Regions from separate parts of the Corynebacterium sp. H113 genome, predicted to be linked through region 1. Evidence: predicted binding sites of a transcription regulator. Region 1 holds the regulator's gene; the other holds the start of a gene.

The links. The regulator LexA, encoded in region 1, represses DNA repair genes until DNA is damaged. The targets are predictions, from matches to a motif close to CGAACANNTGTTCG.
Region 2: a site for LexA is predicted at 2,342-2,355, ahead of WG938_RS00915 (HNH endonuclease signature motif containing protein). Genes of this name have one in related genera too.

Annotation. Positions count from the first base shown of each region.
Region 1 covers NZ_JBBHKZ010000002.1:886,481-890,694, forward strand. Annotated here, with positions in the region: gene WG938_RS05185 (1-phosphofructokinase family hexose kinase) at 1-574, opposite strand, end outside; gene WG938_RS05190 (DeoR/GlpR family DNA-binding transcription regulator) at 574-1,350, opposite strand; gene lexA (transcriptional repressor LexA) at 1,545-2,225, opposite strand; gene WG938_RS05200 (hypothetical protein) at 2,569-3,030, shown strand; gene nrdR (transcriptional regulator NrdR) at 3,059-3,526, shown strand; gene hrpA (ATP-dependent RNA helicase HrpA) at 3,523-4,214, opposite strand, start outside.
Region 2 covers NZ_JBBHKZ010000001.1:200,472-204,685, reverse strand. Annotated here, with positions in the region: gene WG938_RS00930 (queuosine precursor transporter) at 1-420, shown strand, start outside; gene WG938_RS00925 (ABC transporter permease) at 436-1,203, opposite strand; gene WG938_RS00920 (ABC transporter ATP-binding protein) at 1,196-2,218, opposite strand; gene WG938_RS00915 (HNH endonuclease signature motif containing protein) at 2,423-3,679, shown strand; gene WG938_RS00910 (tRNA guanosine(34) transglycosylase Tgt) at 3,663-4,214, opposite strand, start outside.

The DNA.
Region 1 (4,214 bases):
CGTGCGCGTTTGGTTTGAGCAGGGTAGGGGCGATGAGCTTCAGATTCTTGCCGACTGTGTACAGCGGTCCGTCGGAGGTGTCAATGGCAATTTTGGCACTCGGATTGGCAGACCAAATGTGGCGCAGACACGCGACATAAAAGTCTCGTGGGACACCAGGAGGCAGGGACCCAGCAAGTACCACCCAACTAGCAGCAGGAGCGAGGACTTCCAATCGATTGAATACCTGATAACGCTGGTGCTTGGTCATAGTCATGCCCAGCGAATTCAACTTCGTGGTGGTGCCGTCATCTTCGACAAGCGTGTAGTTGATGCGTGCATCATTGCCTGTATCAATTGCCTCGTGAGGAATACCAGCGAGCCCCAGCAAACGTGAAAAGCGACCGTGAGCAGCTGCCGGATACAACGCGCAGGTGTCATAACCTGCCAGGAAGAGAGCTTCCGAAACGTTGATTCCTTTGCCGCCAGCCATATCATCTGGCATAGGTAAGCGGTAGACCCCACCGCGTTCGAGACGCGCGTTGATTCGCGCCGTTCGATCAATCGACGGGTTGAGAGTAAGGGTCAAGATCATCAGGCAATAACTACTTCCACACCGTGATCTCGGAGATTCTGAACGAACGCCTCTGGAGCTGAATCATCGGTAATGACGACATCAATGTCATCCAAACCAGCAAAGCTGACCAAGAAATCCCGGCCCAACTTCGTGGAGTCACACATAACGACGACCTTCCGCGCGTTAGTAATCATTGCCCTTTTGACTGCAGCTTCCTGCGGATCGGCAGTAGATAGGCCATGATCCACAGTGAGGGCGTTTGATCCGATAAAGGCAACATCAGCGCGCATCAATGCGAGAGTACGTAGCGCGGCATCACCCACCACCGCCTGCGTGATCACTCGAACCTGACCCCCGAGCAACTGAAGCTCAATGAAATTTGCGGCGGCTAGCGTCAGTGCGTTGGGCAGGGAATTGGTCACCACCGACCACTGTCGCTCATCTGGAGCATGCGCCATAAGCTCTGCGAGAGCTTCGGTAGTCGTGCCTGCATCGAGGAAAACACCACCACCGGAATGTGGAAGAAAGTCCACCGCAGCTCGAGCAATCGACTGTTTAGCATCACGCTGCGCGTTCTTCCGCGCGTCTACTGAAACCTCGAGCGTCTGAAATGACTTCGTTGCGACGGCTCCGCCGTGGACTCGGTGTACCGCACCTTCAGCGTCAAGCTGTGCGAGGTCACGGCGAATAGTTTCGGCAGTTACGTCAAAGCTCAGCGCCAAATCGGCGACTGTCACACGGCCTTCTACCGCAGTAAGCGCTGCAATTTTTCGGCGTCGTTCTTCTGCGTACATGTGAGAGAGCCTCCATCTGGCCATGACCGTGCACGTTTACTAGGGGTAAACGCTACGAAAACCGTACTAATAGAAGTATGCCCGTTTGATTGTGTTTAGGGCAATGAAAACCCACAACAAAATTCAAACGGGCATAAACGGGGTGAGTTGATAGATTAAAGAACGTAGCTAGGAGCAGGTCAAACAGAGAAAACTTAGAGACTGCGAAGCACAGTCACGACCTTGCCAAGAATTGTTGCTTCTTCTGCGCGACGTGGCTCGAATGCCCGGTTATGAGGCAACAGCCACTTACCGGCAGCATCCTCGTGCCATTCTTTGACCGTCGCCTCGTCGTCAAACATGGCGGCCACAAAGTCTCCCTGCTGTGCCACGTTCTGAGAGCGGACGACCACCCAGTCGCCATCCAATATGCCCGCATCGATCATGGAGTCGCCGACGACCTTCAGCAGATACAGGTCGCCCGATCCAGTGAGTTCTCCAGGCAAAGCCATGTAATCTTCGACATTCTGCTCGGCGAGGATAGGGGATCCGGCTGCAATCTGGCCAACGATTGGAACCACCGTCGGTGCAGGAATATCCTCTGGCAGATCTGGAGTCTGGATTTGAGGACGTGGCTGTGGGCCCGGCTTCGAAGAGCTGTCCATGCCATCAAGCTTGTCATTGAGGTTGCGAACATCGACTGCCCGAGGCTTATTGGCATCGCGCCGAACGAAACCCTTCTTTTCTAACTCGCGCAGCTGGTATGCCACCGACGAGGTAGAACTAAGGCCAACTGCATCGCCGATCTCCCGAATGCTTGGTGGATAACCCCGCAACGTCAGCGCATCGTTCAAGAAAGTGAGAATGCGTCGCTGCCGCTCGGTAAGGGGACTCATGTCGGGTTTGCTACTTGCCATGTTGTTATCTCCACTCTGCATCCAGTCTGCTGTCCGCTCTTGATACCGCATTGGATGTCCACGTTGGCGCCAAAGTTGACGCCCACGTAGCCATCCAAGTCAACGTCGGAATCGAGGAACTGTCCTGTGTTTTCTAACTCACACCTTGGTCTCGACAATACACGACGTGTTCGAAATATGGCACAACTGTTCGAGTATTTTCGAAAACTTTGTAGACACTGTCCGGTAAGGGTGCTATAAATCGAACATAGGAACGCAATCGAACATATGGTTGCATCGTTGTTCGACTATTGTTCGAACGGAAAGTAGGAAGGATTCAGCAATGACTGTTTTTCTTGCAGAATACCGGAATGATGTACAGACCTCGAGCAATACGTCCATTGTCGAACTCGACTTTTCGCGTCCGGCATTTTCTGGCGCCACCCGGCGTGCTCGTGCCGTGAAGGAGTCACGTCGAGCTATTCGAACGCACGGGCGGACTTCTGTTCGTCCGTTGGGTCACCGTGCGGCACGTCGTCAGCGACCAAGGGGTGGCCACGATTTGTTCTACATCGGAGGGGCATCAGGTGCGGTTCTGCCTCCGGTAGCGGCTGCCTCGGGTGGTGCGGGCGTGGGTCCTTTGCGTGGTGTTCGCAGGAGCCGCGCCAATATGGGTGTTGCAGCCGCGATGATTGGCGCAGCCGGTCTGCTCGGAGCTCTCGCTTCTGCAACCGCCCCTGACGAAGCCCCTGTGCCAGCCACGGTAATTTCTATCGGCGCTACTGCGACAACGGCTGCGGGGTAGAAGAATCTGCTGCACGTAAGATGAAAGCGTGCATTGCCAATACTGTCACCATGACCACACCAAGGTAATCGATTCCCGGTTGATCGATGACGGCATGACCATTCGCCGTCGACGCGAGTGTTTAGCATGTGGAAAGCGATTTTCGACTCTGGAACGCTCACAACTCATGGTAGTGAAACGCGACGGTATCGCTGAAGAATTTAGTCGCGAGAAGGTCATTCAGGGTGTTCGGCGTGCATGTCAGGGGCGAGACGTGCCTGAGTCCAAGTTAAAGAAGCTTGCTCAAAACGTAGAAGAAGCTCTCCGAGCTAAAGGGACTCCCCGTGTAGATTCCAATGATATTGGCCTCGCAATTCTTGAGCCACTGCGTGACCTCGATGAAATCGGGTACTTACGCTTCGCATCCGTCTACAAGTCCTTCAGTTCGGCCGAAGATTTCGAAAACGAAATCCGCTACCTCCGGGAACACAGGGATCGACCCAAGCACGATTACTAGAGCTTATCTATTGCCTTTTTCACCCTCGTTGTAGACACAGTTCGGGCGGTGCCTAGGCGTTGGGCAAACAGACTCACTCGGAGTTCTTGAACCATCCACCCAATATCACGAACTGCAGCGGACTTCTGGCGAGCAACAGGCAATTGCTTCAGTTTGTTCTCCAGATGCGCCCGAACCTCGGCGACTTCATCTTCCAAGTCGGCGTCCCGATAAGGATCGCGATCCATATCTTGAATACGGATCTCCATTGCTTCGAAGTACCGAGGCAAGTGACGCAAGTGCGTCCAGCCGTGCCGTGCTACCGCACCTTGAGGAAGCATGAACTCCAACTGGCGACGCATATCGTCAACAGCTGGTCCTTCCCACTTTTTAAGTTCCTGTACCACCGTGTAATAGCGGGGCAACGCTGCTGCCATTCCTACAACCAGCTGTCGGACACCGGCATTGACGAGGGGCTTTACGGCATCGCGAAGCTTCTCGTAGTCCTTCGGATCTCGGACGGGGCCACCATTGGTCATCATGGCATCACGAACAACTGCGACACGACAGTCCTCGACAAGTCCTTCGGCTCCGCCGTGTGGCCAAGAATCCACGGCAACCCGCTGTTGCAAAGGCAGCCCTTTCACCATGGAACTTACATGCACTGTGCAGTCCCGCAGCAACATGGTCAAGCATGCGGTGACCAACG
Region 2 (4,214 bases), on a different contig from region 1:
CTCGCGTTTGCGATGCTGTGCTTCTTCATCGCCATTAAGCTGCCGGCTGCAGAATTCTACGAGAATCAGGCCGCATTTGAGGCCGTACTGGGTACGGTGCCACAGCTAGTTTTGGCTGGTCTGGCCGGTTATGTGGTGGGCCAGCTGTTGAATGCCTGGTCGCTGACGGCCATCAAACGCAAGACTGGTGAGCGCGCGCTATGGGCTCGACTGCTTGGCTCGACAATCGTTGGTGAACTTGTAGATACCGTAATCTTCTGCTCCATCGCTGCGACGGCGATTGGCATCGACTCGTGGGGCACGTTCGTGAACTACGTGATCGTTGGTTTCCTCTGGAAGACAGCGGTCGAGGTATTGATGATGCCCGTGACGTACCAGGTTATTGGCTGGGTTAAGCGTCGCGAAGGATATTACGCATAGAACTAGCGCACGTCGTTAGCGCACGTCGCGGCGAGCATTCACCAAGAAACTCGTCGCGATTGCGACACCAATCCAGGCCAGCACTACGGCCACGTTGAACCACAATGGTTGGATCTGCATGGCGTGCCAACCAACTTCCATGTCGTTGCCATGGCCACCCAGCACACCAGCAATCTGAGTAGTGCGGGTGCCTGGCCCCACCAGCCAAAACATGCGTCCGATATCGGACCCGGCTGCAGCGGACAGTAGTTGTTCCACCACAATCATCCAGACCAATGGCACCGCGACTGCAACAACGCGACTACGCGTCAACACCGCGCACCACATGGCAATGATGGAGAACATCAAGGTCATCATCGACAGCGCCCACACTTGGGTGATATCGCCACCAACGAACTCCGGCTTCGGCAGCACCGCGACCACTACCCAGGCCAAAAAGCCACCGACGATCGCATTGATTGCGATGAACACAATAATCAATAAACTGCGTGCGATCAGCCAGTACGACCTGCGGTCTTGGCTAAGAAAGGCGTGCGCGTACATCTTCTCCGAATATTCGGCGGCGATCGACGAGCCCGCATACGATACCGCCATCAGCGAGAAAATCATCGCTCCGACGAGAAGCATTTCCCAATCCACTTGGGTGCCACTCTTGCCCAGCAGGCCAACGAGAATCAGCGGACCGTACAGAGAACCGGTCAGCAAGATCATCCACACCCACGTGCTACGCAGGCTCACCATCTTCGTCGACTCCGCCTTCAACGCATTGACAAGACTAGGCATGGTACTTTCCGTTCTCCTTGGTGATTGCCGTGTCGATGGTGGTATCGATCGCTGTTGTCGAGTACTCCTGCGCCTCCGCCGTTGCAGCGAGGAATCGCTGCTCTAAGTTGTCGCGCTTCGTGGTCAGCCGCGTGAGCACAATTCCTCGTTCCATCGCGGTTTCTGCGATACGACGACGGATTTCAGCCTCATTGACATCGGTTGGCACCGGAACTCTGAAGGTATTTGCCGAGTCATTTGTGGGCTGCGTGGCTGCTTCTTGGATACCCATGCCGAGCGCTCGAACCAGCTCTGCAAACTCTTCTACCTGAGGAGTTTCGACCTCCACGGCCATTCCCCCAGCTAGGAACTCATCCATGCTGTACTCGCCGATCAATTTTCCGCGACCAATCACCACGACCCGGTCCGCTGTCAGCTGCATCTCCGACAGCAGATGTGACGACACCAGCACGCTGCGCCCCTCCGCAGCTTGCCGACGAATCGTGTCACGCATCCACGTCACCCCCTCGGGATCAAGACCGTTAATGGGTTCGTCGAAAATGAGGTGCTGAGGACGCCCGAGCAGTGCCGTCGCAACGCCCAGACGTTGCTTCATCCCCAACGAATACCCGCCGACCTTGTACTTCCCGGCATCTGTCATGCCGACCAGATCCAGGCATTCCTCCACTCGCGCGTCGGAAATCCCGGCACCCCGGGCGATCGCGCGCAGATGGTTACGACCGCTTCTCGACGGCGCAAACCAGCTTGCATCCAAAATCGCCCCGGCGACGTTCATCTTGTGAGGCAGCGCAGCAAACGGCTGCTTGGCGTAGGTGCCCGTCGTAAAGCTTCCAGAAAAGAGCACCTGCCCCGAGGTCGGAGCGTCCAACCCCAGCATGCAGCGCATCGTCGTGGATTTGCCGGAACCGTTGGGCCCGAGGAAGCCGGTCACCAGGCCATCGGGAACGGTGAAACTCAGGTCCTCGACGGCAGTTTTGGCGCCGTACTTCTTCGTCAGCCGGTCAACTGTGATCATGTATCCAACGTTAAAGCAGCGCTCGCGATGTGACAGTAGCGCCGGGGCTACCTTTTGGGTATCGCGGGCGGGGGTTTGCGGTTCACTGGGTGCAGACGCATAAGGCTGTGGACACATCTGTTTCGAACAAACATTTGCATACCTTATCGAAAGCATGTACGATAAAACGTGTAAGGATGCATTGGTTTCTAGGGGGAAGTAACCATGTCACCGCTCAACTCAACCGGCTACGACGATTCACCGTCTTGGTCACATCAACGCCCGGACGATCCACTATCTGCACTTTCGCGTGCTGCCAACATCGCTGATTTCAAGCTTGCACTCGCATGCACACCTGCGCTGCACGCGGATGTCGAGAATCACGCAGCGCGGCTTTCGGTTCGACTGGGTCTAAGTCGCGGTCAGTGCCTCATGCTTTGCGACGTCGGGTTGATGCTCAACCGCATGCCAAAGCTGGCCGCCTTTGCGGAATCTTCTGAGGCCGTTCCGCTGCGCTATTTGTCCATTATTGCGAATGGCACAGCCGCTATCGAGGACGGCCAAATGCCTGGAATCGAACGCCATATTCTCGATCTACTCAAGCCTCGTCGTCATCAACAAGGTTTCATCGGTCCTCGCACTCTCGCTCGAAAAGTCGGAGACATCGTCGTTGAGTACGACAATCGCGCACGCAACGATGGCACCACCGTTCCGCCGCCTTCGTCCGAGGCACTGACATGCGAAGATGCTGGAGATGGCCAGCATTGTTTCCTTAGCGGTCTCCTAGAACGCGACCGCGCGACAGAGCTTTTCGCCGCAATCAAAGTCGTAAAAGCTCAGGAGATTGCCCAAGGCCGTGAATGCACGATCCCAGACGCGTTAATGCATATCGTTCGCGGAAATGTCGATGCTCAAGTCGTTATCAACGTGTACCGACACGAAAACGGTGGGCCTGCTTACCTAGATGGCGCTGGTTGGCTCAACGATGTCGCGACGCAGGAATGGATTGACCGCGCAACTCATATCCGACTGTCCGGAGACAGTTGTGCACAGTCATACAGCCCAACAGCCGCGCAGCTAGCACGGGTGCGTGGCCGTGATGGCACCTGCAGGTTTCCAGGATGCGACGTACCTGCTCAACAGTGCGACATAGACCATATCGCGCCATACAACCACGACGATCCTGCCAAAGGTGGCCCGACTGACACAGGCAATCTGCACTGCCTCTGCAGAAAGCACCACAATCTGAAGACCCACAAGTTATGGGATGTCACCAGCCACGCGGATCACACAGAAACGTGGGCATCACATGACGGAATCACCGCCCGAAGCATCCCATCAGGTCCGCTCGCGGGCATCGGGAGGCAAACCTTCGACCAGCGAGCCACTAGAAAGACCGCGACAATCCGCCGAAGATTCGTCGAATGGATAATCTCCGAGTTCTCCGACGCAGCGCCCCAACCAGCTACTTCTCCGCCGTAGCTCGCCCACCATTGGCGTAATAGCGACCGAGGAATTCATCTCGGTACTCGTGGAAGCGGTCTTCCATAATCGACTGACGAATGTTGTCCACCAGCGACACCATGAAGTACACGTTGTGAATCGTGCACAACGTGCCCGCCAGGTACTCCTTCGCCTTCAGCAAATGGTGCAAATACGCACGCGAGAAATTCAGCGTTGTGTACGACGCGACCTCAGCGTCGATCGGGCGGAAATCCGTCTTGAAACGAGCATTCGTCAAAGTCATACGCCCATCAAGCGTGTACACGCCACCACGGCGAGCAAGACGGGTCGGCGCCACACAGTCAAACGTGTCCGCACCATTTTCCACGGCAGCGAAAATATCGTCAGGCTCGGAAATGCCCAGCATGTGGCGAGGGCGATCCTCCGGCAACTCGTCCGTCACCCAACCACAAATCTCACCCAAGCGCTGCTTCTCAATGGCACCACCAATGCCATAACCATGAAAACCAAGCTTGCCCTCAGTCTCGAACTCCTCAGACAGCGACACCAAACC